3 regions of the Bradyrhizobium sp. U531 genome follow, and region 2 is predicted to be linked to each of the others. Evidence: predicted binding sites of a transcription regulator. Region 2 holds the regulator's gene; each other region holds the start of a gene.
The links. The regulator PhoB, encoded in region 2, activates phosphate uptake and scavenging genes when phosphate is short. The targets are predictions, from matches to a motif close to TGTCATNNANCTGTCAT.
Positions count from the first base shown of each region.

Region 1: the regulator PhoB is predicted to act here: its motif matches at 6,716-6,732, upstream of QRQ56_RS32555 (Orn/Lys/Arg decarboxylase N-terminal domain-containing protein).
Region 3: the regulator PhoB is predicted to act here: its motif matches at 6,041-6,057, upstream of QRQ56_RS09040 (DUF47 domain-containing protein).

Region 1 covers NZ_JASVEN010000010.1:93,627-103,644, reverse strand. Annotated here, with positions in the region: gene QRQ56_RS32590 (VanZ family protein) at 1-267, opposite strand, end outside; gene QRQ56_RS32585 (thiamine pyrophosphate-dependent enzyme) at 345-941, opposite strand; gene QRQ56_RS32580 (thiamine pyrophosphate-binding protein) at 965-1,531, opposite strand; gene QRQ56_RS32575 (hydroxyacid dehydrogenase) at 1,785-2,834, shown strand; gene QRQ56_RS32570 (flagellar basal body rod protein FlgC) at 2,947-3,396, shown strand; gene QRQ56_RS32565 (hypothetical protein) at 3,516-3,728, shown strand; gene QRQ56_RS32560 (GNAT family N-acetyltransferase) at 3,731-4,306, opposite strand; gene QRQ56_RS32555 (Orn/Lys/Arg decarboxylase N-terminal domain-containing protein) at 4,313-6,670, opposite strand; gene QRQ56_RS32550 (CAP domain-containing protein) at 6,784-8,193, opposite strand; gene QRQ56_RS32545 (cupin domain-containing protein) at 8,399-9,586, opposite strand; gene QRQ56_RS32540 (Lrp/AsnC family transcriptional regulator) at 9,790-10,018, opposite strand, start outside.
Region 2 covers NZ_JASVEN010000017.1:8,792-18,809, forward strand. Annotated here, with positions in the region: gene QRQ56_RS38070 (Hsp33 family molecular chaperone) at 735-1,742, opposite strand; gene argF (ornithine carbamoyltransferase) at 1,912-2,847, opposite strand; gene QRQ56_RS38080 (aspartate aminotransferase family protein) at 2,847-4,055, opposite strand; gene QRQ56_RS38085 (GcrA family cell cycle regulator) at 4,513-5,025, shown strand; gene phoB (phosphate regulon transcriptional regulator PhoB) at 5,269-5,976, opposite strand; gene phoU (phosphate signaling complex protein PhoU) at 5,999-6,715, opposite strand; gene pstB (phosphate ABC transporter ATP-binding protein PstB) at 6,727-7,545, opposite strand; gene pstA (phosphate ABC transporter permease PstA) at 7,542-8,393, opposite strand; gene pstC (phosphate ABC transporter permease subunit PstC) at 8,398-9,387, opposite strand; gene pstS (phosphate ABC transporter substrate-binding protein PstS) at 9,586-10,018, opposite strand, start outside.
Region 3 covers NZ_JASVEN010000001.1:1,826,825-1,836,842, forward strand. Annotated here, with positions in the region: gene QRQ56_RS09010 (class I adenylate-forming enzyme family protein) at 1-664, opposite strand, end outside; gene QRQ56_RS09015 (NnrU family protein) at 763-1,347, opposite strand; gene QRQ56_RS09020 (hypothetical protein) at 1,419-1,997, opposite strand; gene QRQ56_RS09025 (peptide chain release factor 3) at 2,231-3,853, opposite strand; gene sugE (quaternary ammonium compound efflux SMR transporter SugE) at 4,027-4,341, shown strand; gene QRQ56_RS09035 (inorganic phosphate transporter) at 4,334-5,341, opposite strand; gene QRQ56_RS09040 (DUF47 domain-containing protein) at 5,354-5,998, opposite strand; gene QRQ56_RS09045 (branched-chain amino acid ABC transporter permease) at 6,155-7,123, opposite strand; gene QRQ56_RS09050 (branched-chain amino acid ABC transporter permease) at 7,125-7,988, opposite strand; gene QRQ56_RS09055 (ABC transporter substrate-binding protein) at 8,063-9,286, opposite strand; gene QRQ56_RS09060 (ABC transporter ATP-binding protein) at 9,321-10,018, opposite strand, start outside.

The DNA of each region.
Region 1 (10,018 bases), on a different contig from region 2:
CAGGAAATCCTCCAGCCGGGCGTGGCGTCCGGGTGCCCAGAATTGCATCAGTTCGAGCACGCCAATCAGGACGATCGCGGCCGCTGCGGTCAGCAGGCGCCGACGCCGGTAGGCGAGGCCGAAGGCCAGCCCCACCAGGATGAATGCGAGTGCATGTTCGCCGTCCTGGCCAAGGTCGGAATGAGGCCGCAGGCCGGGGGGACCGAGGGTGGCGAAAGTAACGGCAGCCGCAAGCAGCCAGGCAATGGATCGAACTAAAATGGACATAAGTTGCGCTTAGCACAGATCGGCAACGGACCGGTACCGTCCTTCCATCAGATCGGCGTGTAGTTAATGACGAAACGTTAAAGTGGCTCGCGCACGCCGAGCCCGTGCATGAAGCGCTCCCGGATTTGTACGGGATCGCGCCGTGTGGCGCCGACGCCGGGCTTGTCGTCGATGCGGACGGCGATCAGGTGTGGCTCGGCGGCGGACATGGCCGCGTCGACCAGCCGTTCGAAATCCTCCTCGTCGGCGGCCCAGGCGCTGTTGGCAAGGCCCGAGCCGGTGGCGATGGCGACGATGTCCGCGACGCTTGCGGCAGGTGTCGGCTGGGCGCCGGTAATCTGATAGATGCCGTTGTCCATCACGATCATGATGAGGTTCTTCGGCTTCAAGGTCGCAATGGTCGAGAGCGCGCCGAGCTGCATCAGCAGCGAGCCGTCGCCTTCGAGCGCGAAGACGCGGCGGTTGGGCTGCGCCAGCGCCACGCCGAGCGCGATCGGGAAGGCGAGCCCCATGCTGCCCAGCATGTAGAAATTCTGCGGACGATGCCCGGCGGCCCAGAGGTCGAAATTGGTGTTGCCGATGCCGCCGATCACGGCTTCCTCACGCTTGAGCTTTGCAATCAGGCGCGAGGTCACGTCGAAGCGACTCATCACCTTGGTATTGCGCGTATTCATTTGCGAGTTCATTTCGGCCCGCCTCACTTGTCGAACGTCTTGCCGCCGGTGAGCAGCGGATTGAGGATCAGGGCCACCGGCGCCTGCGTGGTGACGGCCTGCTTGATCGAGCGGTCGGCGATGAACTCGAGCTCGTCGAGCCGGGTGATGGTGTGGTGCTCCAGGGCCAACGAGTCCAGCACCGGGCGCATGGTGCGGCAGACCAGCGACTGGCCGTAGTTGAACTCGCCGAGCGTGCCGCGCTCGGACACGAACATGATTAGCGGGATCTGGTAGGGCACCGCCAGCGAGGCCAGCACGTTGGCGAGGGTGGCAAAGCCCGAGGTCTGCATCAGCACCGCGCCGCGCCGTCCGCCCATCCAGGCCCCGGAAACGATACCGACTGCCTCTTCCTCGCGCGCCGTGGCAAAGGTGGTGAAGAAGGGATCGGCATGCAGGTTCTTGATCAGCGGCGTCAGCACGCGGTCGGGCACGTAGGGGACCAGGCTGATCTCGTTCCGCTTCAGGGTTTGCAGGACGATGCCGTGCCAGCTCTTGTCGCCGGCTCCCGCTGCCGCCTGGGACGCAGTCTGCTGTTCCGCAATCGCCATTGCGTTCTCCCTCGTGCCGCGCATGCTTGTTGGTCTAGGCCATTGCCTTGGCGCGGTTTCTGTCCGCCGAACTTGACGGAGCGGGCTGGATTGTCAACATGTCCGCGCCGGCACCGTGATCTGCGCCAGACGGCCTGCCGTGGCCGGCAGCGCCGTGTCATAAGCGGCGACAACGAGAAACGGGAGGGAGGCATGGACGGGCGCGTATCGCGCTGACCTTGCGGGGCCCTTCGAGAGAGCCGGAAGGGTCCTGATGTCGGTCAACAGCAAGCGCGTCTTCTACGTCAAATATCTGGCCAATCCTGTTTATATCGACATCCTCAAGGCGCGGCCCGACGTCCGTCTCGACCGGATCGAGAACGAGAGCCCCGAAGATTTCTACGCGCCGATCTTGAGCGCGGCCCATGTTTACCAGATCGGCGCCGCCCGCGACGAGCTCGCGCCGCATTTCCATGTCGATGCCGCCTTGCTGAAGCGAACGCCGAACCTGCTGCTGGTCTCCAGCAACGGCGCGGGCTTCGACCCCGTTGATGTCGAGGCCTGCACGGCGGCAGGGGTGCTGGTCGTCAACCAGTCCGGCGGCAACGCTCATTCGGTGGCCGAGCATGCGCTGGCGATGATGCTGACGCTGTCCAAGCGCATCATCCAGTCCGATCGCAAGCTGCGCCGGGAAGCCAACGTCAACCGCAACGAGCTGGTCGGCAACGAGGTCGAGCACAAGACCGTCGGCATCATCGGCCTCGGCAATGTCGGCCGCCGCATCGCCGCTCTGTGCAGGGGCCTGCTCGGCATGAAGGTACTGGCCTATGACCCCTATCTGTCGGCCGAGGTGATGGCCGAGCGGGGCGGGGAGAAGGTCGAGCTCGACGAGCTCCTGCGCCGCGCCGATTTCGTCTCGATCTCCTGTCCGCTCGACAAGGGCAGCCGCAACATGATCAGCACGCGCGAGTTCGCGCTGATGCAGCCGCACGCCTACTTCATCACCACGGCGCGCGGCTTCATCCACGACGAGGATGCGTTGCTCCAGGCGCTGCGCGACAAGCGCATCGCGGGCGCCGGCCTCGACGTCTGGTCCAAGGAGCCGCCGCCGCCGGAGCATCCGCTGCTCCAGTTCGACAACGTGCTGGCAAGCCCGCACACCGCCGGCGTCACGATTGAGGCGCGCCAGAACATGGGCCGGATCGCAGCCGAGCAGGTACTGGACACGCTCGACGGCAAGCGCCCGCCGCGCATCATCAATCCCGAGGTCTGGCCGGCCTACGCAAAGCGTTTCAAGCAGGCCTTCGGGGTGATGCCGGGGTAGTCGCGCCAGAGATCGGCCCGCGCCGGTTGGTTACCACGATGGAAAGGCAAAGCGCCGCATCTTATCCTTCGGGTAAGTGAACGCGTATCACTTGTCCTGTAGTTGAAGGTCCATGAGCATATTCTCGATTGCGTCATCCGGACTTTCCGCGGCGAGTTTGCGTGTCAACGTTGCCGCGAGCAACATCGCCAATGTTCAAACGACGGGTCCGCTGCCGGTGTCGGGCGCATCAAGCCCGTCGGCCGCGCCAGGCAGCTCGGGCATCGCCCCGACATTTCCTGCGGCCTACGTACCGTTGCGCGTCGACCAGGTTTCCCAATCGAGCGGCTCGAGCCCGGGCGGTACGAGCGCGACGGTGTCGCCGGTCTCCCCGAGCTATACCGCCCAGTCCGACCCGAGCGCTCCCTTTGCCAACGGGGATGGCCTGGTCGCGGCGCCGAATGTCGATATCGCCAACGAGTTCGCGCAACTGGCGGCCGCAAAGTACAGCTTCATCGCCAACGCGAAGGTCATTCAGGCCTACGCGGAGACGGAAAAGTCGCTGCTCGACATCACCACATGAGGGCGAACTGCCGCCTGAATGGGCGGCGGGAACCTTGCGGGCCTTGATCCGCGTCAAAATCTCCTTTCCCCGACCCGCTAAAATGGGACTAAAGTGCCGCCGGGGCAGCAGGAGGTGCCATGGCTACTTATGTCGTCAGGTTCATGAAGAACGTACTCGGTGAGTACGGCCGGCAGTGCGAGGTCTGTCAGGGCACGCTCGAGATCGACGCCGCGGACGAGGACGAGGCCAAGGAGCGGGCGAAGGCAAAGTTCTGCGAAGACCAGGCGTTGCATCACTGGTCGCTGCATGCCGACCGCATCCATGTGAGACCGGCCGACTTCCCGTCCTGAGGCTATCGACCGGGCGCGGTGACCGGCGGAGGCGCCGTCGTTCCGGCGCCGAGCGAGCGCTGCACCATCACGGTGTCGGACCAGCGGCCGTGGCGATAGGCGACGCCGCAGAGCAGGCCGGCGCGCGCGAAGCCGAACTTTTCGTGCAGGGCCAGCGAGGGCGCGTTGTCGGCGTCGATATAGCCAATCATCTGGCGGAAGCCGGCCGCCGCACACACATCGATCAATTCCTGGAGCAGCCGCCGTCCGACCCCGCGGCCGAGCTGCGCGTGGTGGACATAGATCGAATGCTTGGCCGTGTAGCGATAGGCCGGCCGTTTGCGAAACAGCACGGCATAGGCATAGCCGACGACCTCGCCGCGAAACGTCGCGACCAGATGGGGGAGGCGGGTCTGCTTCAGGTTCTTGCGCCGGTCGCGCAGATCGTCCGGCTCCGGCGCGCCGGTTCCCTCGACATCGCGCGGCACGCCGCTGCGGACGTGATGGCGGTAGATCGCCAGCATCGCCTCGACGTCGCTCTCGCGTGACGGGCGGACCAGAACCTGTTCGTCACTTGCGCGCGCAGCTGCTTCGTTCATGGGCACCTACTCGGCAACGACGTAGGTGTAGAGCCCGATGCGGCCATTGGCATCGATCTCCTTGTAGACGCCCTGGATCTCGACGTCGAAGCCCGGAAAATTGTTGAAGCAGGTCTCGAACATTCTGAGATAATCCACCATGGGCTTGGCGCGCTCGGTCAGCCGCTCGCCGGGTACGATGGTGGCGATCCCGGGCGGATAGACTACGAAGGGCGTGGTGGCGATGCGGCCGGCGATCGCTTCGATCGGCAGATAGTCGACGTCATTCTTGAACAGATAGCGGGCGGCATCGCGCGGCGACATCGCGATCTCGGGCATGTGCTCAGGCATGAACTGCCGGGCCTGGAGCGCGCTGACGTCGGCGCTGCGGAAGAAGCGATGCATCTCGCCGCAGAGATCGCGCAAGCGCACGCCGGAATATCGTGCCTGCCGGCGCTGGTAGAACTCCGGAATGGCGTCCGCCAGTAGCGCATTGTCGTCATGCAGGCGCTTGAACGCGACGAGGCCGGAGATCAGCGTACCGGCCTTGCTCGCTTCGACACCGGGTGTGAGCAGGAAGAGCAGGGAGTTGAGGTCGTTCTTCTCGGGCACGATGCGGTTCTCGCGCAGATATTGCGCGACGACCGGCGCGGGGATGCCGTGCTCGGCATAGGCGCCGGTGGTGCGATCGAAGCCGGGCGTGAGCAGCGTCAGCTTGTTCGGATCGGTGATGGCAAAGCCTTCCGCGAGGTTGGGGAAGCCGTGCCAGTTGGTGTCAGGCGAGAGCTGCCACAGTGCGGGATTGGTGGCGAGCTCGTCGGTTGAGAGCGTTTCCCAGGCGACGTCATGCACGGCGGCGGGACGGCTGACATCGGCGATGGCGACACGATCGGGAACGAAGGGCTCGAAGAACCAGCGGCGATCCGGATTTTGCTCCTTCTCCTCGAACTCCCTGCGCATCGCGCGGATCTTCTTGCGCAGCTCGATGCCAAGCCGGATCGTGTCGTCCCACAACACTTCGCCGGAGCGGCCCTTCATCATCTGCGCGCCCACATCCAGGGATGCGAACAGTGGATAGAAGGGGGACGTCGATGCGTGCTGCATGAAGCTTTCGTTGAAGCGGCGATGCTCGACGCGCCGCTTCTGGCCGCGGATGTGGCGATCCCTGATGTGGATTTGCGAGGCCTGCGAAAAGCTCGCGAGCTGCTTGTGGGTGGACTGCGTCGCGATGATGCCCGGCGCTTCCGGGGTAAGGTTCGCCAGTCCCATAGCGAAGCGGCCGGCATAGAGCGGATGAAACTTCATGAAGCCGGCCCAGGCCTCGTCGAACAGGATGTATTCGCAGAGATGGCCGATGCGCTTCAAGATCATCTCGGCGCTGTGGATCGTGCCGTCATAGGTGCACTGCTCGACGACGGCGACGCGGAACGGCCGCTCCCTGCGCCAGGCCTCCTTGTCCGTGACCAGCGGGTGATTGCGGATCGCCTCGCGCAAGGCTTTCTCTTCGAGCGCGTCCCAGCGCATCGGGCCGATCAGGCCCCAGGCGTTGCGGACGGTCGGGACATAGACCGGGATGCCGCCGTTGATCATCAGCGCGCCATGATGGGCGGCCTTGTGGTTGTTGCGGTCGAACAACACGAGGTCGCCGTCGGTGACGAGAGCGCCGAGCGCGACCTTGTTCGAGGTCGAGGTGCCGTTGAGCACGAAATAGGTCTTTTCCGCGCCGAAGATCGCAGCCGCTTCCTTCTGTGCCTTCAGCGCCGGCCCTTCATGGGTGAGGAGGTCGCCGAGATCGAGCACGGAATTGTCGAGATCGTCGCGGAATACGGATTCGCCGAGATGCTCGACGAAGACGCGGCCGATCGGGCTGCGATTGTAGAATACGCCGCCATTGTGTCCTGGGCAGGTCCATAGCTGATTTCCCTCCTCGGCATAGTCGACGAGGGCGCCGAAGAACGGTGTCTTCAGCGTCTCGGCATATTGCTTGAGCCGGCTGATCAGGTTTTTGGCGATGAAGGGCGGCGTCTCCTCGGACAGGAAGACGTAGCCGTCGATGAAGTCGAGCACCTCGACCGGCAGGTCTTCGAAGCGCTTGCGCCGGATCAGGAGGATGATCGGGAAGTCGAGGCCGCGGCGTCGCATCAGGTTGATCAGGGCCGAGGTCTTGCCTTCCAGGCCCTTCTTGCCCCAGTCCACCACCATGCAGCCGATCGCGGCATCGGTTTGCACCGCGATCTCGGCGTCTTCCAGCTTGCGGGCCCGGACCACCTCGAAGCCCGAGCGCTGGATTTCCTCGATGATCTGGTTGAAGCGAATGCCCTCGAGGTCGTCGGTTTCGAAGGCGGGTGCTGCGAACAGGAAGTTGAAGCGCTTGAAATAGTCCATGGTCGGTCCCGAATGTGCCAGGGATTACAGCTCTCGACACATTCGATGACAGTTGGATGACGGCGACCGGGCGGGAGCGGGGCTGACGTTTTCCCGCCGGGCACGGCGCGCCATCAGGGCGCGTGATTGCGCACGATGAACGAGCCCCAGACCCAGCCGTTCGATAGCTGGCACCAGTCATCGGCCCGGCAACCGACCAGCGGGAAGTGCTGCCCCTTGCGGAGAACGCCGATCACTTTGCCGACGCCGCCCGGGATGTCGTAGAGATCGACATCCGAGATGATCGCGGTGGTGGTCTGCGCGGGCGGTCCCGCAACGAGCACCCGGGTCGAAAGCCCCTGCATGGGCCGCGGGACGTTCTGGTCGAGCACGCCCGGCTGATCCGCATTGAAATTGCCGGGCGGATCGTATTCGCAGGCCCAGAGCGTACCGGTGTTGCCGCCGAGCGAGCAGGTATTCCGCGCGCATCCCAACCGGGTCGATCCGCGCCACACGACTTGCGTGAAATGGCCGGTCACCTTGTTCGGGTTCTTGTCGCAGCCTTGCAAGTTTCCGCCCTGAACGGCCGGATGGTCGAAATCATAGACGTTGATCTCGCAATACCAGCCATCGACGGCGTCCTTTCCGCCGAGGGAGGGCCAGCCGAACGAGAGATTTTCGCCGAAATGATACGAGGCATCCGTGCCACAGCCGGAGGTGCTTTGATGACAGAAGAACTCGTCGCCATTGTCGTTCTTCGCGGTATGGCAGGCATTGACCCAGGCTTGCGCGTTCTTCGCAAGATCAGGTGACCAGTTCAGCGGGGCGACGCCATGTTTGGCGCGTTCGACGTTATGCTCGTTGCAGATGGCGAGCTCTTCGCCTGCGAGGCCCGAGCATCCTCCACTCCCTGATCCCGGGTTGGCGCCGTTGCCGTTTCCGGCGACGACTTTGGTGAACGGTCCGCAGATCAGGCCGAGTGCGTCCACGTAAGCCCCGGCTCGTCCCTGCAAGCCGATCGCCGCTTCGCCGGCAGGGCAATTCTGGTAGATGGTCGGGAAGAACGGCGCATCTCCAATGTCCAGGTTATGCCGCTCCGTCCCCGTCGTCAGCACGCAATTGAAGATGATCAGGCGAACGACCTGGCGGGATTGCTGCGTGCCGGGCAGCAGTCCCATCGTGTTGACGATCTCGTTGTCGGCGCAGGTCGTGCGCCTTTCCGTCTTCTTGTCGAATGGGTCCTTCGGCGTACCTCCGCCGGGCCCGCCATGGACCGGCCCGTGAAACAGGGCTCCGACCGTCCCGTCCGGCTTCACGGGCGCGCATGTGATCGAGATCTGATCGATCACCGCGCCGGTATGGGCATTGGTCCCTACCAGATATTGACCGGCCGGACAGAGATCGCGGAACGGGGAACCACCGCTGCCGACGGCCGGCGCGAATTCCTTGGACGAAGCCGAACCTGGCGCGGCAAGCGCAAGTGCCAGGATTGCAAGGAGTGAACCTGCAACCTTTCGGATCGTCTTCACGATATGGCGGCTCATGGCCGATCTCCCACTTGCATCCCCTGTCGGGGGTCTTGTTTGGACATGAGTGTGTGCGGTGATGGGAAAGCTGTCTTCAACCGTTCGGCTGAAGCCGGTGCGTGGGCGCCGCGGAACTTTCGCGGCGACCCAAAGCGCGTCCCCGACGTGTGAGACCGTCGGGTCTCGCACGTTCGACGATTGCAGTTCGCGTGCGGGAGCGCGTTCAACTTGCGCTGGCGATGACCATCCGCTTTCGCCCGAAATTCGCCACCGCGGCCTCCGAGACGCCGAAATTGTTGGCAAGCAGGTGCCGCGGCGCCTTGGCTAGCCAGTCGCCGAGGCTGCTTTCGTGGTAGGCGCCGCTGTCGAGCGTGCCGATCACTTCCGCATCCTCATTGCCGATGTTCTGGATGGAATGACCGCAATTGGCGGGGATGTACGCGCATTCCCCGGCCGAGAGCTCCGCGACCGCAACGCGCTTGTCGAACGCAAAGAGGGTCACGCGGGTGCGCCCCTTCAGCACGTAGTGCCACTCATTGGCGTTGGTGTGCCAATGCGGCTCGTGCATCGCACCGGGCTTCAGCTTGAGCACCAGCCCCGTCATCGTGCTCGAGACCGGAAACTCCTTGGCCGAGGCGACGTAGAGCTGGCCGCCGGCCGTGTTCACGCGCGGCTTCTGCGACATCAGGGGAAAGCGGTGCGTTCGATCGCGATCGAGCGCGCGAGCCGTCCTGGCCTGTGGACCGTCAAGCGCGAGCACCTCGCCCTGCATGATGTAGGTCTCGGCTTTCGGATTGGCGCCGAGGATCTCGGTGGACACGCCGAGCGCCTGCGCCAGGGTCGGAGCGTCGTAGCGGCTCATCCAGTCGCTGATCCCGAACGTGCCGTGCTCGGAATAGAGGCCGTCATCGAAGGCGAGGATGGCGTGGCAGGGCGACGGCCCCAGGGTCTGGATGGCGTGGCTGTGGCCTTTCGGGAAGAACCAGAGATCGCCGGGGGCAAGATTGACGATTTCGAGCTGGCCCTCGGGATCGACCACGGTCACCTGGCAATGGCCGTCGACGATGTAGGCCCACTCGGCCGAATTGTGCCAGTGCATTTCCCGGGCGCCGCCTGCGTTGACGAAGAGATGCGCACCGGCGATCCCGGTCGCGAGCGGAAGGGTGCGGGTCGTCACCTCGCGCGCCCAGCCGCCGGACGTCGCCTTGATCGGTCCCTTGTCGAGCGAGGCCGTGAACGCAACGCCGTCGCCGGACTTGCGCGGGATCGTCTTCAGGAATTCCGACGCAGGAGCAACATCGTAGCCCGCGGCATGTCCGTCGGGAGCCGCCATCGCGGTTTGTGAGGCGCCCAGAACGCCGGCGCCGAGGGCAACGGATTGAATAAAGACACGACGGTTGGATTTGAACATCGAAGACCCCGAATATGATGTTTGCACAACGTGGATCGCGAAGCCGGCAATGCTCCGCGCCCGTCAATTGGGTCTGATGAACACGCTTCCAGCGCCTCAACCGTTCGGTTGAAGCAACATCTCAAATATCTTTGATGAGGGAATGAAAACGACTGTGAAGCTGCGCGCTTGACAGAGTTGTCAGAGCAGCGGCGCCGACTCGGCTAGCGCTTGCCTTCGCCGAACACCACGATCGGCACGGCGCGATTGACGATTTCACGCAACGCGAAGCTCGATTGAACGCGCGCGACACGAGGCAGGCGGGAGAGCTCGGTCCGGTGGATGCGTTCGAAATCCCTGATGTCGCGGGCGAGCACGATCAGGATGTAGTCGTCGGTGCCTGACATCAGGAAGCAGCGCACGACGGAGGGGCATTTCACCACTTCCGCCTCG
Region 2 (10,018 bases):
TGTTCGCCCGAGCTTTGCATCGTCGCTCCACCCTCTAAATCCAGGAGGGCGCAGGGAAGGCCGGGTGCCGACATCGCACCCGCGGTCCGCTGCGCGAAATGCACACGCAGGAAGAACCGCACAGCAGCATACAGGTGGCGCCGATCACTCGGCCTTCCCTGCGCGATGGTCGGACGGCTTATGCCGTGCTCTCCCGGGAGCCGAACTTTCCTTTGGCCTCCCTCACCGTTCGAATTGACGATACCGTCTGCCCGGTTGGGCTCGCGCGCATCTTCGAACGGCTTGACCGTAGCAACGACGGCCAGGACCACACGGTTTTGCCGTACGCGCGTTCGCTGGTCACCACATTATCTCCCGGCCTTGTCGACGTTGCCGGACAAACATGGCGAGACGAACTTCACAGCGCCGCTCGTCCGCACGCGGGGTTCGGGCTCACAGGGACACCCTGCCCTGCCCGCCCCATCTCGTGCCGACGCTGCCGCGTCCACCGCAAGCCCGGCTCGCGATCAAGACGACCTCGAGATCGCCCCTCCTGGTGAGCCGGGATGGGCGAGTGATACGCCGAAACCGAATTTCGGTAAAGTGGAATATTTTTGCGCAAGCCGGTTGACAGGGGGGCGACCACAGTCGGCGCGGTAGGGTGGGCAATGCGAAGCGTGCCCACGTAGCTTTCGCGATCGAGAGAATTCGTGGGCACGGCGCAAGTGCGCCTTTGCCCACCCTACGAGAGCTGGCTATGCGTCTTCCACGCCCGCTTCATCCGGCGTGAACTGGTAGACCGAGCTGCAGAACTCGCAGGTCACCACCACCTTGTCGTCCTTGACCATCGCGGCGCGATCGTCGGACGAGAAGCTCTTGAGCATCGAGGCGACCGCGTCGCGCGAGCAGGAGCATTGCGCCTTGAGATCGATCGGGTTGAACACGCGCACGCCGCGCTCGTGGAACAGGCGGAACAGCAGCCGCTCGCCAGAGAGCTCGGGGTCGATCAGCTCGACGTCCTCGACGGTCTCGATCAGCGAGCGCGCCTCGACCCAGGCATCGTCCTCCGCGACCGCGTGAACCTCGACGCCATCAGGGGCGTCGCCGGGATGCAAGTCCGCCTGCCGCGCGCGCTCCGGCGCCTTCGGCAGAAACTGCATCAGCATGCCGCCGGCGCGCCAGCGATGCTTGCCGCCGTCGTTGGAGCGCCACTCCTCGCCGACCGCGAGACGCACCTTGGTCGGGATCTGCTCGGAGCGCAGGAAATATTCGTGGGCGGCGTCTTCGAGGCTGCCACCGTCGAGCGCGACCAGGCCCTGGTAGCGGCTCATGTCGGGGCCCTGGTCGATGGTCATGGCGAGATGGCCGTGGCCGAGCAGCGTGCCGGAGTCTTTGGCCTCGCCAAGGCGCTCGGCATCGAAGCGCGCATAGGCGCGCAGGCGATCCGGCGCCTGATAGTCCACCACCAGGAAGGACACCGGGCCGTCGGTCTGGGCCTGCAGGATGAAGCGGCCCTCGAATTTCAGCGCCGAGCCGAGCAGCGTCGTCAGCACGATGGCCTCGCCGAGCAGCTTGCCCACGGGCGCGGGATAATCGTGCTTGGTCAGGATGTCGTCGAGCGCCGGCCCGAGGCGCACCAGGCGGCCACGCACGTCGAGCGCATCGACCTCGTAGGGCAGCACGGCATCGTCGATCGGAACCGCGGACGGCGCGCGGACCGGGCCTTCGGACCCGGTCTTCATGTCAGGGGATTGGGAAATCATGGGCGTTATCTGGGGTCGGTCGGTGCAAAATGAAAGAGGCGCGCTCGCATTCCGTCACCGGAACGACGGCCCAAGTAGCCCGGATGGAGCGCAGCGCAATCCGGGGGAGGTCGTTACCCGCGTCGAGAACCCGGATTTCGCTGCGCTCCATCCGGGCTATAAGAGCCGCCTACTTCACCGCGTCGAAGCACCAGGCCAGAATGCCCTTCTGCGCGTGCAGGCGGTTTTCGGCCTCGTCGAACACCACCGATTGCGGACCGTCGATCACCTCGTCGGTGACCTCCTCGCCGCGATGAGCAGGCAGGCAGTGCATGAACAGCGCATCGGGCTTGGCGAGCGACATCAGCTTGCTGTTGACCTGATAGGGCTTGAGCACGTTGTGGCGGTGCTCGCCCTCCTTGTCGCCCATCGACACCCAGGTGTCGGTGACGACGCAATCGGCGCCCTTCACGGCGGTTTCCGGATCGGTGCCGAGCACGATCGGCGCGCCCGTCGCCTTGATGAAGTCGCGCATCGCCTTTTTCGGCGCGAGCTCCGGCGGGGTGGCGACGTTGAGCTGGAATTTGAAGCGCTCGGCGGCATGCGCCCAGGACGCCAGCACGTTGTTGTCGTCGCCGGTCCAGGCCACCGTCTTGCCCTCAATGGGCCCGCGATGCTCCTCATAGGTCATGAGGTCGGCCATCACCTGGCATGGATGCGAGCGCCGCGTCAGGCCGTTGATGACGGGCACGGTGGCGTTGGCCGCAAGCTCCAACAGCGCATCGTGATTGAGGATGCGGATCATGATGGCGTCGACATAGCGCGACAGCACGCGCGCGGTGTCGGCGATGGTCTCGCCGCGACCGAGCTGCATCTCGGCGCCGGTGAGCATGATCGCCTCGCCGCCGAGCTGGCGCATGCCGACGTCGAACGACACGCGGGTGCGCGTCGAGGGACGCTCGAAGATCATCGCCAGCGTCTTGCCTTCGAGCGGCCGCACCGGCTGCTGCGCCTTCTGCTTCGCCTTCATGGCGGAGGAAGCGGCGAGCATGCGCTTGAGCTCCGACAGCGGCAGCTCGTTGATGTCGAGGAAGTGCTTCGGCGCCTTGGCAGGGGACTTGCTCATCAGCTTGCCGCCCGCTTGGTCTGTATGGACGAGATCGCCGTGCAGGCGCGCTCGAGCCTGATGACGCTGTCCTCGATCTCGGCCTCGGTCACGATCAACGGCGGCAGGAAACGAACGACATTGTCGCCGGCGCCGACCGTAAGCAGCTTTTCGTTGCGCAGGGCCGCGACGAGATCGCCGGAGGGCACCACGGCCTTGATGCCGATCAGGAGGCCCTCGCCGCGCACCTCGCTGACGACGTCAGGATGGCGGTCGATCACGGAGGCGAGCTTCTGCTTGAGCAGCAGCGACATCTTCTGCACGTGGTCGAAGAAGCCGGGCTTGAGCATGACGTCGAGCACGGCGTTGGCCGCCGAGATCGCCAGCGGATTGCCGCCGAAGGTCGAGCCGTGCGATCCGGGGCCCATGCCGGCCGCCGCTTCCGACGTCGCCAGGATCGCGCCGATGGGGAAGCCGCCGCCGAGCGCCTTCGCCAGCGACATCACGTCGGGCGTGACGCCGGTGCGCCGATAGGCGAACAGATCACCGCTGCGACCCATGCCGGTCTGTACCTCGTCGAAGGCGAGCAGCAGCCCCTTCTCGTCGCAGAGCTGGCGCAATGCCTTGAGGAACGTCGGCGGCGCCGAACGCACGCCGCCCTCGCCCTGGATCGGCTCGATCAAAATGCCCGCTGTCTCTGGCCCGATCGCCTTCTTCACGGCCTCGATGTCGCCATGCGGCACCTGGTCGAAGCCGTCCATCGGCGGCCCGAAGCCCTCGAGATATTTCGCGGAGCCGGTGGCGGCGAGCGTCGCCAGCGTGCGGCCGTGGAAGGCGCCTTCGAAGGTGATGAGGCGATAGCGCTCCGGGTGCCCCTTGGAGGAGTGATGATGGCGGACCAGCTTGATCACGCCCTCAAGCGCCTCGGCGCCGGAATTGCAGAAGAACACGAAGTCCGCAAAGCTCTCGTTGCACAGGCGGTTTGCGAGCTTCTCGCCGTCCGGGCTCTGGAACAGGTTCGACATATGCCAGAGCTTGGTCGCCTGCTCCTGCAACGCCTTGACCAGATGCGGATGGCAATGGCCGAGCGCGTTCACCGCGACGCCCGAGGTGAAGTCGAGATAGCGATCGCCATTGGTCGCGATCAGCCAGCAGCCTTCGCCGCGCTCAAAACCGAGGTCGGCCCTGGCAAAAACGGGGAGCAAATGCGGGGCTGCGCTGTTAGTCATGACGGTCACTTGATGTTGAGGCGGTGTGACGCGTGCATTGCGCAACGCACCATTGACCGGCCCGGAAAACGAAACGTGCCGCCTTTTAAGGGCGGCACGTGGGACCATCTTATGCCCCGTGAAACGGGTGTCAATGCCACCCGGAAAGCCTCGGGAAACGCTGATTCCGTAGTCTTGCGGTAGCGATTTTGCGGGTTTTTCACCACGGAACATGTGGAAGCGAGTCGGCGGACTCTTGCGCGTGAGTCACGCCATATTGTAGCGTTTGGGCTGTCAGATACGACATCTCGTGCAGCGGTTCTGATCCCAAGAGTCCTTAAGTACCGGCGTAAACGTTCGGGCGTCAGTCACACGCCCGGCGAGCCTTAAGGGATTCTGGCGGCACGGGTTTTTCGAAGCTTAGGCATTCGCCGCAAGGGCGCCAGCATGGCAGCCGCGCGGCGAGGGAAAGGGTGCAATGACGGTTTTGACCTGGTCCGACGATCGCGTCGAGCAGCTGAAAAAGCTCTGGGAGGCCGGATTGTCGGCCAGCCAGATCGCAGCTGAGCTCGGCAATGTGACCCGCAATGCCGTGATCGGCAAAGTGCACAGGCTCGGCTTGTCCGGCCGTGCCAAGAGCCCTTCATCGGCAGCGCCGCGACCGCGCAAGGCGCGCCCCGCGCAGCACATGATGCGGGTGACGCGCCCCATCGCCCGCGGCAACACCGCGCTGGCGCAGGCCTTCGAGGTCGAAGTCGAGGCCGAGCCCGTTACCTACGACAACGTCGTGCCGATGAGCCAGCGGCTGTCGCTGCTCGAATTGAACGAGGCGACCTGCCACTGGCCGGTCGGCGATCCCTCGAGCCCGGATTTCTTCTTCTGCGGCGGCAAGGCACTCTCCGGCCTGCCCTACTGCGCCCAGCACTCGCGCGTGGCGTATCAGCCCGCCGCCGATCGCCGCCGCGCACCGGCGAAGCCGGGTCCGCGCTGAGGTCGCTGATCTCGCTGACTGCAAGGACGGCAGCCGTCACTCGGCGGCGCCTCAACCAACTCGGTGTCATCCCCGCGAACGCGGGGATCCATAACCACAGGGCGCAATTGTTGCGCGAGATGGTCACACCGAGTCTTCGCCAAACCACGGCCTGTGGTTATGGATCCCGGGCTCGCGCTGTGCGCGCCCCGGGATGACAGCTGAGATCGTGGCCGCAGCTGCGAACCAACAACACGCCCGCCCTTACGTCTGCTCCGCCTTCGCGAAACGATCGTCCAGCGCATAGCCGGCGCCGCGGACGGTGCGGATCGGGTCCTGCTCGCGGCCGAGATTGAGCAGCTTGCGCAGGCGGCCGATATGGACGTCGACGGTGCGCTCGTCGATGTAGATGTCGCGGCCCCAGACGCTGTCGAGCAGCTGCTCGCGCGAGAACACGCGGCCGGGATGCTCCAGGAAGAACTCCAGCAGGCGATATTCGGTCGGGCCGAGATCGATCGGCCGACCCGAGCGCGCCACGCGGCGCTTGTCGCGGTCGAGTTCGATGTCGCCATAGGCCAAGACGGTGGCGAGCCGCTCGGGACTGGCGCGCCTGAGCAGGCCCTTCACGCGCGCGAGCAGCTCGGGCACCGAGAACGGCTTGACGATGTAGTCGTCGGCGCCGGTCGCGAGCCCGCGCACCCGCTCGCTCTCCTCGCCGCGCGCGGTGAGCATGATGATCGGCAGCTGCTTGGTGTCTGGCCGCGTGCGCAGGCGCCGGCACAGCTCGATGCCGGACAGGCCCGGCAGCATCCAGTCGAGCACGATCAGGTCGGGAATGTGCTCCTTGAGCCGGGTGTCGGCGTCGTCGCCGCGCATCACCGTCTCGACGTCATAGCCGTCGCCTTCGAGGTTGTAGCGGAGAAGCTCGGTGAGAGCTTCCTCGTCCTCAACCACCATAATGCGTGCGCCCATCGGGTCGTGGCTCCTTAGGTCTTCAGGTATTGGGGACCGTCGTGGCGAAGGTCGTCATGTCGCCCTTCGGCCGCTTGTCGGTCATCGCCTGACCCTCGATCATGTAGAACACGGTCTCGGCGATGTTGGTGGCATGGTCGCCGATCCGCTCGATGTTCTTGGCGCAGAACATCAGATGGATGCAGAACGAGATGTTGCGCGGATCCTCCATCATGTAGGTGAGGAGCTCGCGGAACAGCGAGGTGCAGATCGCGTCGACCTCCTCGTCGCCCTTCCACACCGCCATCGCAGCCGGCAGATCGTGCGCGGCATAGGCGTCGAGCACGCTCTTGACCTGCTGCTGCACGAGGTCGGTCATGTGCTCGAGGCCGCGGAACAGCTTGAGCGGATGGAAATCGGTCTCGAGCGCGGCGACGCGCTTGCCCATGTTCTTGGCGAGGTCGCCGATGCGCTCGAGATCGGTCGCAACGCGCATGGCGCCGACGATCTCGCGCAAGTCGACGGCCATCGGCTGGCGGCGGGCGATGGTGAGCACCGCACGCTCCTCGATGCGCCTCTGCAGCGCGTCGAGCTCGGCGTCGACGGTAACGACGCGCTGGCCGAGCGGAACATCGCGGCGGATCAGGGCGTCGACGGAATCGACGATCATGCGCTCGGCGATGCCGCCCATCTCGGCGACCAGGCGGGTGAGTTCCTGGAGGTCGGTGTCGAAGGCCTTTGCGGTATGTTCGGTACCCATATTGCGTCTCCTCAGCCGAACCGGCCGGTGATGTAATCCTGCGTGCGCCGGTCGGTCGGCGACGTGAAGATCTTGCTGGTGTCGTCGAACTCGATCAGCTCGCCGAGATACATGAAGGCGGTCTTGTCGGAGACGCGCGCCGCCTGCTGCATGTTGTGGGTGACGATCGCGATCGTGTAGTTCTCGGACAGTTCCTGGATCAGCTCCTCGACCTTGGCGGTCGAGATCGGGTCGAGCGCCGAGCAGGGCTCGTCGAACAGGATCACCTCGGGGCGCACCGCGACGGTGCGGGCGATGCACAGGCGCTGCTGCTGGCCGCCGGAGAGCGACAGGCCGGAGGCGTTGAGCTTGTCCTTGACCTCGTTCCACAGTGCGCCGCCGCGCAGCGCCTTCTCGACGCGACCGTCCATTTCGGACTTCGAAATCTTCTCGTAGAGGCGGATGCCGAAGGCGATGTTCTCGTAGATCGTCATCGGAAACGGCGTCGGCTTCTGGAACACCATGCCGACCCGGGCGCGCAGCAGGTTGAGGTCGAGCTTGGGGTCGAGGATGTTGGTCTGGTCCAGCATCAGCTGGCCGGTGGCGCGCTGGCCCGGATAGAGGTCGTACATCCGGTTGAAGATGCGCAGCAGGGTGGACTTGCCGCAGCCCGACGGGCCGATGAACGCCGTGACGCGGTTGGCGCCGAGCGTCAGGTTGATGTTCTTCAGCGCGTGGTGCTCACCGTAATAGAAGTTGAGGTTGCGCACCGTCACCTTGGCGGGCGCTTCCGGCAGCGGATGCGACGCCAGATGAGCGTTCGAACTCACGGATACGGACAGATCGGTCATTTTGCAGTCCTCTCGGCGCCGATGATGCGGGCGCCAATGTTCAGGGCAAGCACAGTGAGCGTGATCAGCAGCGCGCCGCTCCAGGCGAGCTGCTTCCAATAGGCGTAGGGGCTCTGCACGAAGTTGTTGATGGTGACAGGCAGGTTGGCCATCGTCTTGTTCAGGCCGAGGCTGAAGAACTGGTTCGACAGCGCGGTGAAGAGCAGCGGCGCGGTCTCGCCGGCGACGCGGGCGGTGGCGAGCAGCACGCCGGTGATGAGGCCCGACCGGGCCGCGCGATAGGCGATCCGCTTGATCACCAGCGAGCGCGGCAGGCCGAGCGCCGAGGCTGCCTCGCGCAGCGGATTCGGCACCAGCAGCAGCATGTCCTCGGTGGTGCGCAGCACGACCGGGATCACGATGACGGCGAGCGCCAGCGCGCCCGCGATCGCGGAGAAGCCGCGCATCGGCACCACCACCGCGCCATAGATGAACAGGCCGATGATGATCGAGGGCGCCGAGAGCAGGATGTCGTTGATGAAGCGGATCACCGAGGTCAGCTTGTCGTTGCGGCCGTATTCGGCGAGATAGGTGCCGGCGAACAGGCCGAGCGGCGCGCCGATGCCGACGCCGATCAAGGTCATGATGATCGAACCCACGATCGCGTTGCGCAGGCCGCCCTCGGTCGATCCCGGAGGCGGCGTATCGGCGACGAAGATCTCGAGGTTCAGGCCGGCGAGTCCGTTGTAGAGCAGCGTGATCAGGATCAGCGCGAGCCAGGTGACGCCGAAGGCGGCCGCGGCGAAGCAGAGCCCGCGGATCACGATGTCCTTGCGGCGACGACGCGAATAGATCGGATTGAGCGCCATGGCGTTACTTCCCCGCCTTCTTGTCGAGCCGCATCAGCATCAGCCGCGCGGCGGCCAGCACGAAGAACGTCAGCACGAACAGCAACAGGCCGAGCAGGATCAGGCCGGACTGGTGCAGGCCGTCGCTCTCGGCGAACTCGGATGCGATCGCCGCCGAGATCGTGGTGCCCGGCGCGAAGATCGATGAGGAGATGCGGAACGAGTTGCCGATGATGAAGGTCACCGCCATCGTCTCGCCGAGCGCGCGGCCCAGCGCCAGCATGACGCCGCCGATGATGCCGACGCGGGTGTAGGGGATCACCACGCTGCGGACGACTTCCCATGTGGTGCAGCCGACGCCGTAGGCGGCCTCCTTCAGGACCGGCGGCACCGTCTTGAACACGTCGACCGAGATCGAGGTGATGAAGGGCAGCACCATGATGGCAAGGATCAGCGCGGCGTTGAACGTGCTGAGATAGGACGGGGGACCTGCGAAGATCGCGCCCAGCACGGGCACGCCGTCGAAGATCTTGATCATGAACGGCTGGAAGGTGTTGGCCAGGAACGGGCCCAGCACGAAGAAGCCCCACATGCCGTAGATGATCGAGGGAATGCCGGCGAGCAGCTCGACCGCCATGCCGATCGGGCGGCGCAGCCATTGCGGGCAGAGCTCGGTGAGGAAGATCGCAATGCCGATACCGACGGGAATGGCGATGAGCATCGCGATGAAGGAGGTGACGAGCGTGCCGTACATCGGCCCGAGCGCGCCGAGCACCGGCGGATCGGCGGACGGCGCCCAGCGCTGCGTCCACAGGAAGGAGAAGCCGTATTCCTTCATCGCCGGGAACGCGCCGACGATCAGCGAGACGATGATGCCGCCGAGGATCAGCAGCACCGAGATCGCGGACAGCCGCGTGATCCAGTAGAAGGTGACGTCGCCGAGCTTGAACGCGCTCAAGGCCTTGGCGCGGTCATACGGTCCGGCGTCGTCGATTATATCGCTCTGAACGGCCATCTCTGCCACGCCGATCCCCTGTACTGACTATACTTGTTCTTGCCTGTTGGGTCCCGTGCCCCGGATACGGTGCAGCGCGAAGCGGTGCGCCGCTGATCCGGGGCCCAGTTCTTGTGGGTCCCGGCTCAGCGCTGCAGCGCACTGGACGATGCTTTGCATCGCCAGGGCTGCAGCGCGTCCGGGACGCGAGAGCTTGCCTCAGCTCTTGATCTCGGCAGCCCAGGTCTTCTCGATCAGGGTCACGACGCCTTCGGGCATCGGGATGTAGTCGAGCTCTTCAGCCGCCTTGCCGCCGTTCTTGAAGGCCCAGCGGAAGAACTTGATGGCTTCCTGCGAGGCCGCCTTGTCGGTGGCATCCTTGTGCATGAGGATGAAGGTCGCCGCCGTGATCGGCCAGGACTTCTCGCCGGGCTGGTCGGTCAGGATGACGTAGTAGCCGGGCGCCTTGGCCCAGTCGGCATTGGAAGCGGCCGCCTGGAAAGCTTCGACGGTCGGCTGCACCGGCTTGCCGGCCTTGTTGACGAGACCGGTGTAGGTCAGCTTGTTCTGCTTGGCATAGGCGTACTCGACATAGCCGATCGAGTTCTTGGTCTGGCTGATGTTGCCCGACACGCCTTCGTTGCCCTTGGCG
Region 3 (10,018 bases), on a different contig from region 2:
TCAATTGCAGGCAGGACACGAACACCATCGAGGAATGCACGATGTTGCAATGGGCCAGCATCGCGCCCTTCGGCTTGCCCGTGGTGCCCGAGGTGTAGAGGATCATCGCGGTGTCCTCTTCGCTCACCTCGACCGGCGCCGGCGGCGGGGCGTTGCCCGTGAGCGCGGCGAAGCGGGATCGGGCCGGATCGTCGTCGACGGCAATGCGGTGCACCAGATCAGGCACGTCCTGCGCGTCGGGCAGCCGCTCGGCGAGCGAGGCTTCGTGGATCAGGATCTTCGCGCCGCAATTGGTCAGCACATAGGCGATCTCCGGCTTCTGCTGGCGCGTGCTGAGCAGAACCGTGACGAGACCCTCATGCGCGGCGGCAAACAGCAGCAGCGGGAATTCGATGCGGTTGCCGAGCAGGATCGCGACGCGATCGCCGCGCTGCAATCCCAGCTTGCGAAAGCCCGCCGCGATCCGTCTGGCCTGCTCCACGGCCTGCCGCCAGCTCAGCCGGACTTCGCCTGCGATCAACGCCTCGCCATCGCCGTTGCGGGCGCTGGCGTCCGCGATCATCGCCCACAGGCTCGCGGGCCGGTCGCAGAACGCCGGCACCACCCGATCGCCGAACCGCGCCTCCAGCCGCATCGGCGGGATCTGAGATTGCGACCAGTCCATCGGAACGCCCTCGGCTTGTTGCTTTGTCACGTTCCGCACACGGCTGCGCGGAACGGTCTTGCGCTGATCCGCTGGCCCTTTCGGGTCCGGATCCCCCGCTACACGCCCACGACCGGCACGCCGATCACGACCGGATGGAACGCGAACGCCAGGGCCAGATAGGCAACGAGGCCGACCGCGATCGCGATCAGGTCGTTGCTGACGCCGCCCACCGGAATGGGCGGGCCGCCGGCGTCGGCGCGATGCTTCAGCGAGATGCGGTCATAGACCGCCCAGCCCAGGAACGAGCCGAACAGGATGATGGAGCCGAGATCGCCATTGGCCAGAAGATGCGCCGCGGCCCACAGCTTGACGCCGGCCAGCATCGGATGCTTCAGCGCCGCATAGATGCGGCCGCGCAGATAGGAGGCCACCACCATGATCACCGCGGGCAGCATCAGCGCGACCGTGATGTGCTTCATCGCCTTCGGGGGATACCAGACGTCGATCCAGCCCGAACTGCGGTAATGGGCGAAGCCCCAGACGATCAGCGCGAGGCCCGCAAGCGAGACCACGGTGTAGAGGAGCTTGTAGGTCCCCTCGCCCAGCTTCGCGATCGCCCGCGCGCGCGCGTCTCGTTTGGTTGTGAAAACATGGGCCGCGAAAAACAGCACCAGCCCCAGGATCATGACCAGCAGACCCACGACATCCTCCCCGCAAAAGCAGCCCCCGCCAATGGCGTATCATCGATTGGCCGACGCTCGCAACTGACGCGCTACTTGCCGAGCTCGCGATTGTCGACATAACGGATCGCGATCGGCCGCCCGGCCAGCGCGCCACCGAGCCCACCGGTGAATTTCAGCGGCAGGCAGGCGTTCAGCGATGAATTGATCGCGTCGAGGTAGGTGGTGCGGGTCTCGGCGGGCACGCTCGCCGTCGCGAAGGTGAGACGCGGCGGGCCAACCAGGCCGCCATCCCTGTTGAAGCTGAAACGCACCGACATCTGCATGCCCGCGCGCGCATTGTCCGATGGCGGCGACCAGCAACTGCGCAACGCGGCAAAGAGATCGCCGATCGTATCGAGATCATGATCGGGCTTCCGGTACTTGGCGCGATCGGCCTCCGATGGAACGCTCTGGATGGTGAGCTGGAGGTTCTGGCCATAGGGATAGTCGATCTCGGGAATACAGGGCCCGGGTTCGAGCGGACTGCAATAAGACGGCGTGCAGGGCCTGCCGTCGAGTACGCTGCACGGCTCATGGGCGAACGGGATCGGATTGATCTGCCGCGGCCGAGCGTCGGCTGGGGCTGTCGAGATCGCCAGCAGGATGATGACGAGAATGCTGCGCCACATGATGCGAACGTGGCATCGCGAATGAACACGTCAAGCCCACACGCGGTCACATGCTCGCGTTCAACTTCGGTGTCGTCGCCCGGCCAGTGCGCAATTGCGCACTAGGGCCGGGCGACCCAGTACTCCGTGACGGCGGAGATGAAACCGATAGGCTGCGGCGTACTGGATTCCCCGCCTTCGCGGGGAATGACAGCAATGGTGTGGCCGCAGGGGTGAGCGCAACGACCGCCCCCCTACCCCCTCTTCTTGACGTCCTTGACGTTGGTGAACTCGATGCCCTCGGCGCGCTCCTTGGTATAGCCGAGATAAAATTCGTTCCGCGCCAGATAAACGGGATCACCGTCGACGTCGTCGGCGATGCTGGAGGTATTGGCGGCGAGGAAGGTGTCGAGCTTCTTGCGGTCCTCCGAGGCAACCCAGCGCGCGAGCTGGAACTCGCTCACCTCGAACTCGACCGGCAGCGAATATTCCGCCTCGAGCCGCGCCTTGAGCACGTCGAGCTGCAGCGCGCCGACAACGCCGACCAGTGCCGGGGCGCCGTCGCGCGGGCGGAACACCTGCACCACGCCCTCTTCCGACATCTGCTGCAGCGCTTCCTTCAGCTTCTTCGCCTTCATCGCGTCGGTGAGACGGACGCGGCGGACGATTTCCGGCGCGAAGCTCGGCACCCCGACGAAGTTGAAATCCTCGCCCTCGGTCAGCGTGTCGCCGATGCGCAGCGTGCCGTGATTGGGGATGCCGACGACGTCGCCGGCGAAGGCCTCGTCCGCGACGGAGCGGTCCTGGGCGAAGAAGAATTGCGGGCTCGACAGCGGCATGCTCTTGCCGGTGCGCACGAGCTTGGCCTTCATGCCGCGGCTGAGCTTGCCGGAGCAGAGGCGCGCAAAGGCGATGCGGTCGCGATGGTTCGGATCCATGTTGGCCTGGATCTTGAACACGAAGGCGCTCATGCGCGGATCGGTGGCCTCGACCTTGCGCTGGTCGCTGTCCTGCGCGCGAGGTTCGGGCGCGAACTTGCCGAGGCCTTCGAGCAGATCGCCGACGCCGAAATTGCGCAGCGCGCTGCCGAAATAGACCGGAGTCAGATGGCCTTCGCGGAAAGCTTCGAGCTCGAACGGTTTTGACGCTTCGGTGACGAGCTCGAGCTCGTCCTTCACCGCCGATGCGTCGAGATTGGCGTTGAGCTTGGCAAGCTCGGCGATCTCGATTTGCTGGGCAGCGCCGGTCTTGGCGCCGCCACCTTCGAGCAGACGCACACCGCCATTGATGACGTCATAGGTGCCGAGGAAGTCGCGGCCGCGGCCGACCGGCCAGGTCATCGGCGTGGTGTCGAGCGCCAGCGTCTTCTCGATCTCGTCGAGCAGCTCGAACACGTCGCGGCTCTCGCGGTCCATCTTGTTGATGAAGGTGATGATCGGGATATCGCGAAGACGGCACACCTCGAACAGCTTTCGGGTGCGCGCCTCGATGCCCTTGGCGGCGTCGATCACCATGACGGCGGAATCGACCGCCGTCAGCGTGCGATAGGTGTCTTCCGAAAAGTCCTCGTGGCCCGGCGTGTCCAGGAGGTTGAAGACGAGCCCCTCGAACTCGAAGGTCATCACCGAGGTCACGACAGAGATGCCGCGCTCGCGCTCGATCTTCATCCAGTCCGAGCGCGTGTTGCGCCGCTCGCCCTTGGCCTTGACCTGACCGGCAAGGTTGATGGCGCCGCCGAACAGCAGCAGTTTTTCGGTCAGCGTGGTCTTGCCGGCGTCCGGATGCGAGATGATCGCAAAGGTGCGCCGCCGCGCCACTTCGGCCGCAAGCGGGGAACGGGCCGGCGATTCGGCTGTGGTGGTGGCGATGTCGGACATGGCGGCAGCGTGTGGCAGGGAAAACGGGCCTGATCAAGCCTCATTTGGTGATTGCGAGGCCTTCCGGCCAGCCCCATATCGGCCTTGGCCATACTGGCCTTGGGGGAGGACGACCTCCCCGCCCATCAGCATGTCAGCCGCGGGGACGCCCCTGCCTTGAATGGAGGGTCGTCATGGCCTGGAGCATCCTGTTCGTCGCTGGTCTTCTCGAGATCACCTGGGCCATCGGCCTGAAATACACGGAAGGGTTCAGCAGGCTCGTTCCGTCCGTGATCACGCTCACGGCCATGGCCGGCAGCGTCATCCTGCTCGGCCTCGCCTTGAAATCGCTGCCGGTCGGAACCGCCTATGCGGTCTGGACCGGGATCGGCGCGGTCGGTACCGCGACACTCGGCATTATCCTGTTCGGGGAGCCGGCCACGGCGCTCCGCCTTGCCAGCATCGGGCTGATCGTCGCCGGGATCGTCGGGCTGAAGCTGGTTACTTGACGAAAATCGTGACGGCCCACCAGGTCAGCGCCGCGACGATGGCCGATGCCGGCATCGTAATGACCCAGGCATAGACGATCGAACTGGCGACGTTCCAGCGCACCGCCGAGAGGCGGCGGGCGGCGCCGACGCCGACGATCGCGCCGGTGATGGTGTGGGTGGTCGACACGGGAACCCCGAGGAACGTCGCCATGAACAGGGTGGCGGCGCCGCCGGTTTCCGCGCAAAAACCCTGCATCGGCGTCAGCTTGGTGATGCGCAGGCCCATGGTGCGGACGATGCGCCAGCCGCCCATCAGCGTTCCCATCGCCATCGCCGCCTGGCACGAAAGCACCACCCAGAACGGTACGAAGAATTCGCCGCCGAGATGGCCCTGCGAATAGAGCAGCACGGCAATGATGCCCATGGTCTTCTGCGCGTCGTTGCCGCCATGGCCGAGCGAATAAAGCGAGGCGGAGGCGAATTGCAGGATGCGGAAGGCGCGGTCCACCGCAAAGGGCGTGGATCGTACCGACGCCCAGGACACGATCGCAACCAGCACCATCGCCAGCAGGAACCCGACGAGCGGCGACAGCACGATTGCAATCACCGTCTTGGACAATCCGCTCCAGACCGTCGCGGAGATCCCGGCTTTGGCCACGCCCGCACCGAACAGCCCCCCGATCAGCGCGTGCGACGACGAGGACGGGATGCCGAGCGCCCAGGTCACCAGGTTCCAGACGATGGCCCCGACCAGCGCCGCGAAGATCACCTGGGCGTCGACGATCGCGGGATCGATGATGCCGGTGCCGATGGTCTGGGCGACGTGCAGCCCGAACACCATGAAGGCGACGAAATTGAAGAACGCGGCCCAGAACACCGCGAATTGCGGCCGCAGCACGCGGGTCGAGACGATGGTCGCGATCGAATTGGCGGCGTCGTGCAGGCCGTTCAGGAAGTCGAACAGCAGCGCGACGGCGATCAAGCCGACCAGGACGGGAAGACCGAGCGCAGCGTCCACAGCAGCCCTGCCCTACACTTGCTCGATGACGATGCTGTTGATCTCGTTCGCAACGTCGTCGAAGCGATCGGCCACCTTCTCCAGATGGTCGTAGATCTCGACGCCGACGATGAAATTCATCGCGCTGCCTTCGCGGTGCTTGAGGAACAGCTCCTTCAGGCCGATGTCATGGAGGTCGTCGACGCGTCCCTCCAGCTTGGTCAGCTCTTCCGTGATCGCGGTCAGCATGGCGACGTTCGGGCCGATCGACTGCATCAGCGGCAGCGCGCGTCCCACCAGATTGGCGCATTCGATCAAGAGCCCGCCGATCTCGCGCATCGGCGGCTCGAAGGTGCGGACTTCGAACAGCATCACGGCCTTGGCCGTCTGCTGCATCTGGTCGATGGCGTCGTCCATCGAGGTGATCAGGTTCTTGATGTCGCCACGATCGAACGGGGTGATGAAGGTGCGGCGCACCGCCGTCAGCACCTCACGGGTGATGTTGTCGGCGTCGTTCTCGAACTGGTTGACGCGCTGGCAATAGACCGGCGTCTCCTCACCCCCGTTCAGCACGCCCTGCAGCGCGATCGCGCCCTGGATCACCGTCTGGGCATGGCGGTCGAACAGGTCGAAGAACCGTTCTTCCTTGGGCAGGAACGCGCGAAACCATCGCATCATGAGGAAAGGCTACCGGTTGGAAATGGCCCGGCCCGAACGGGCCGTCATGAAACTGTCATAGACCATTTTCGATCCGCGTGCGTGTCATCTCACGCCCGCGGAGCCGGATCATCCACCGGATTATCGCGCCAGCGAAACTGGCGCGATATCAATAATTTAGAGCGAGCGCCGGAAGTAATGCGCGATTTCGCCGATGACGCCGCGACGGAAGGTGAGCACGCAGATCACGAAGATCGAGCCCTGGATCACCGTCACCCACTGGCCGAACCCGGCAAGATATTGCTGCATGGCGATGATCACGAAGGCGCCGACCACGGGGCCGAAGATGGTACCGAGGCCGCCGACCAGCGTCATCAGCACGACCTCGCCCGACATCGACCAATGCACGTCGGTGAGCGAGGCGTTCTGCGCCACGAACACCTTCAGCGCACCGGCGAAACCGGCCAGCGTGCCGGACAGGACGAACGCCAGGAACTTGTACTGGTCGGTGCGGTAACCGAGGGAGATGGCGCGCTGCTCGTTCTCGCGGATCGACTTCAGCACCTCGCCGAACGGCGAGTTGATGATGCGGAAGATCAGCAGGAAGCCGGCGAGGAAGCCGACCAGCACGACGTAATAGAGCACCGTCGGCTTGGAGAGATCCAACACACCGAACATGCGTCCCTGCGGGATGCCCTGGATGCCGTCCTCGCCATGGGTGAAGGGCGCCTGGAGATAGATGAAGTAGAGCAGCTGCGACAGCGCCAGCGTGATCATCGAGAAATAGATGCCCTGCCGGCGGATCGAGATGTAGCCGGTGATGAGCGACAGGCCGAACGCGGCCGCGATCCCGACGAGGATGCCGAGTTCAGGTGGCAGCGCCCACACTTTCAGCGCATGCGCGCTGCAATAGCCGGCGGTGCCCATGAACATCGCGTGGCCGAACGACAGCAGACCACCATAGCCGATCAGGAGGTTGAAGGCGCAGGCGAGCAGCGCAAAGCACAGCGCCTGCATCACGAAGAACGGGTAGACGCCCGTGAATGGCACCGATGCCAGCAGCAGCGCCATCACCACGAAAACGATCATCTCGTCGCGCATCGCGCGCGGGGTTGCCGGAATCGTGTCGTCCGTCAGGGTTGTCATATCAGGCCGCCCTTCCCGTCAGTCCCGTTGGCTTCACCAGGAGCACCAGCACCATCAGCACGAAGACGACGGTGTTGGAGGCCTCCGGGTAGAAATATTTGGTCAGGCCCTCGATCACACCGAGCGCGAAGCCGGTAATGATGGAGCCCATGATCGAACCCATGCCGCCGATCACGACCACCGCGAACACGACGATGATGAGGTCGGCGCCCATCAGCGGCCGCACCTGGTTGATCGGCGCCGACAGCACGCCGGCGAGCGCGGCAAGGCCGACGCCGAGGCCGTAGGTGAGCGTGATCATGCGCGGCACGTTGATGCCGAAGGCGCGAACCAGCGTCGGGTTTTCCGTGGCGGCGCGCAGGTAGGCGCCGAGCTGGGTCTTCTCGATCAGGAACCAGGTGGAAATGCACACCACCAGCGAGAAGATGACCACCCAGCCGCGATAGATCGGCAGGAACATGAAGCCGAGATTCATGCCGCCCTTGAGCTGGTCCGGAATGGCGTAAGGCAGGCCGGAGGAGCCGAAATAGTTCTGGAACACGCCCTGCACAATCAGCGCGATGCCGAAGGTGAGCAGCAGGCCGTAAAGGTGGTCGAGCCCGGTCAGCCATTGCAGCATGGTCCGTTCCAGGATCATGCCGAAGATGCCGACGATGATGGGGGCCAGCAGCAGCGCCCACCAATAGTTGATGCCGCCGAGATTCAGCAGGAAATAGGCGACGAAGGCGCCCATCATGTAGAGCGCGCCGTGGGCGAAATTGATGATGTTGAGCATGCCGAAGATCACGGCGAGCCCGAGACTGAGCAGCGCGTAGAACGAGCCGTTGATCAGTCCCACCAGTAGCTGAGCGTATAGAGCCTGCATCGATCCCGCACCCGGTCCCTTCGGCGTTCACTTGAAAGTCGCCCGCAGGCCTTGAAGGCCTGCGGGCCGTTATCTTACTTCTTGAGCAGCGGGCACTTGCTCTCGGACAGCGGCGTGAACGCCTGATCGCCCGGCACCGTGCCGACCAGCTTGTAGAAGTCCCACGGTCCCTTGGACTCCGAGGGCTTCTTCACCTCGAACAGATAGGCGCTGTGGATGGTGCGACCGTTGGGCTGGATCTCGCCCTTGCCGAACAACTCGTCCTCGGTCGGCATCGACTTCATCTTCTCGACGACCTTGACGCCGTCATGAGGATTGCCGCCCAGCGCTTCGAGCGCCTTGAGGTAATGACGCACGCCCGCATAGACGCCGGCCTGCACCATGGTCGGCATCGCGCCGTTCTTCATCTTCTCGCCGAAGCGCTTGGAGAACGCCCGGGTCTGGTCGTTCAGGTCCCAATAGAACGTCTCGGTGAAGTTGAGGCCCTGTGCCGTCTCGAGGCCGATCGCCTTGACGTCAGTGAGGAAGAGCAACAGCGCGGCAAGCTTTTGACCGCCCTTGCCGATGCCGAACTCGGCCGCCTGCTTGATCGTGTTGGTGGTGTCGCCGCCCGCATTGGCAAGGCCGATGATCTTGGCCTTGGACGCCTGCGCCTGCAGCAGGAAGGAGGAGAAGTCCGGCGTGTTCAGCGGATGCTTGACGCCGCCGACCACCTTGCCGCCGTTGGCGGTGACGACCGCGCTGGTATCGCGCTCGAGCGCGGCGCCGAAGGCGTAGTCCGCGGTCAGGAAGAACCAGCTGTCGCCGCCCGCCTTCACCAGCGCCTGGCCGGTGGTGTGGGCCAGCATGTAGGTGTCGTAAGTCCAGTGCACGGTGTTGGGCGAGCACTGCGCGTTGGTGAGATCCGAGGTCGCCGCGCCCGAGTTGATGTAGACGCCGTTCTTTTCCTTGATGACGTTGTTGACGGCGAGCGCCACGCCGGAATTCGGCACATCGACGATGATGTCGACCTTGTCGACGTCGAACCACTGCCGCGCGATCGCGGTGCCGATGTCGGGCTTGTTCTGGTGATCGCCGGAGATGATGTCGATCTTCCAGCCCTTCGCGGCGAGGCCGGAATCCTCGACGGCCATCTGCGCGGCGAGCGTCGAACCGGGACCGCCGAGATCGGCATAGAGACCGGACTGATCGGACAGCGCACCGATCTTGATGGACTTGTCCTGTGCGGAGGCAACGCCTGCAGCGGCGAAGGTCAGCGCGGTGGTCAGCAGCAACGATGCAATCGACTTGGTCTTCATGCAACTTTCCTTTTTGAATTTTCTCGTTGGCAGTTTAGACGCCGAGATAGGTGTGGAGCTTGTCCATATTGGCGGCAAGCTCGGCATTGGAAAACCCGTCGATGATCTTGCCGTGCTCGACCACGTAGTAGCGGTCGGCGACGGTGGATGCGAAACGGAAATTCTGCTCGACGAGGAGGATCGTGAAACCCTCCTTCTTGAGCCGCGCAATGGTGTGGCCGATCTGCTGGATGATGACGGGCGCAAGGCCCTCGGTCGGCTCGTCCAGCATGAGGAAGCTCGCGCCGGTACGCAGGATGCGCGCGATTGCGAGCATCTGCTGCTCACCGCCGGAGAGCTTGGTGCCCTGGCTGTTGAGACGCTCCTTCAGATTCGGAAACAGGTCGAAGATCTGCTCGAGCGGCAATCCGCCCTTACGGATCACCGGGGGCAGCAGCAGGTTCTCGCGCACGTCGAGACTGGAGAAGATGCCCCGCTCTTCCGGGCAGAATGCGATGCCCATGCGCGCGATCTTGTCGGAGGTCGCGCGGATGATGTCCTGGTTGTTGAACTTCACCGAGCCGGTACGCTTGCCGATGATGCCCATGATCGACTTCAGCGTGGTCGTCTTGCCGGCGCCATTGCGCCCGAGCAGGGTGACGACCTCGCCCGCGTTCACGTCGAAATTGATCCCGTGCAGGATGTGGGACTCGCCATACCATGCTTCGAGGTTGCGGACTTGAAGGATGTTTC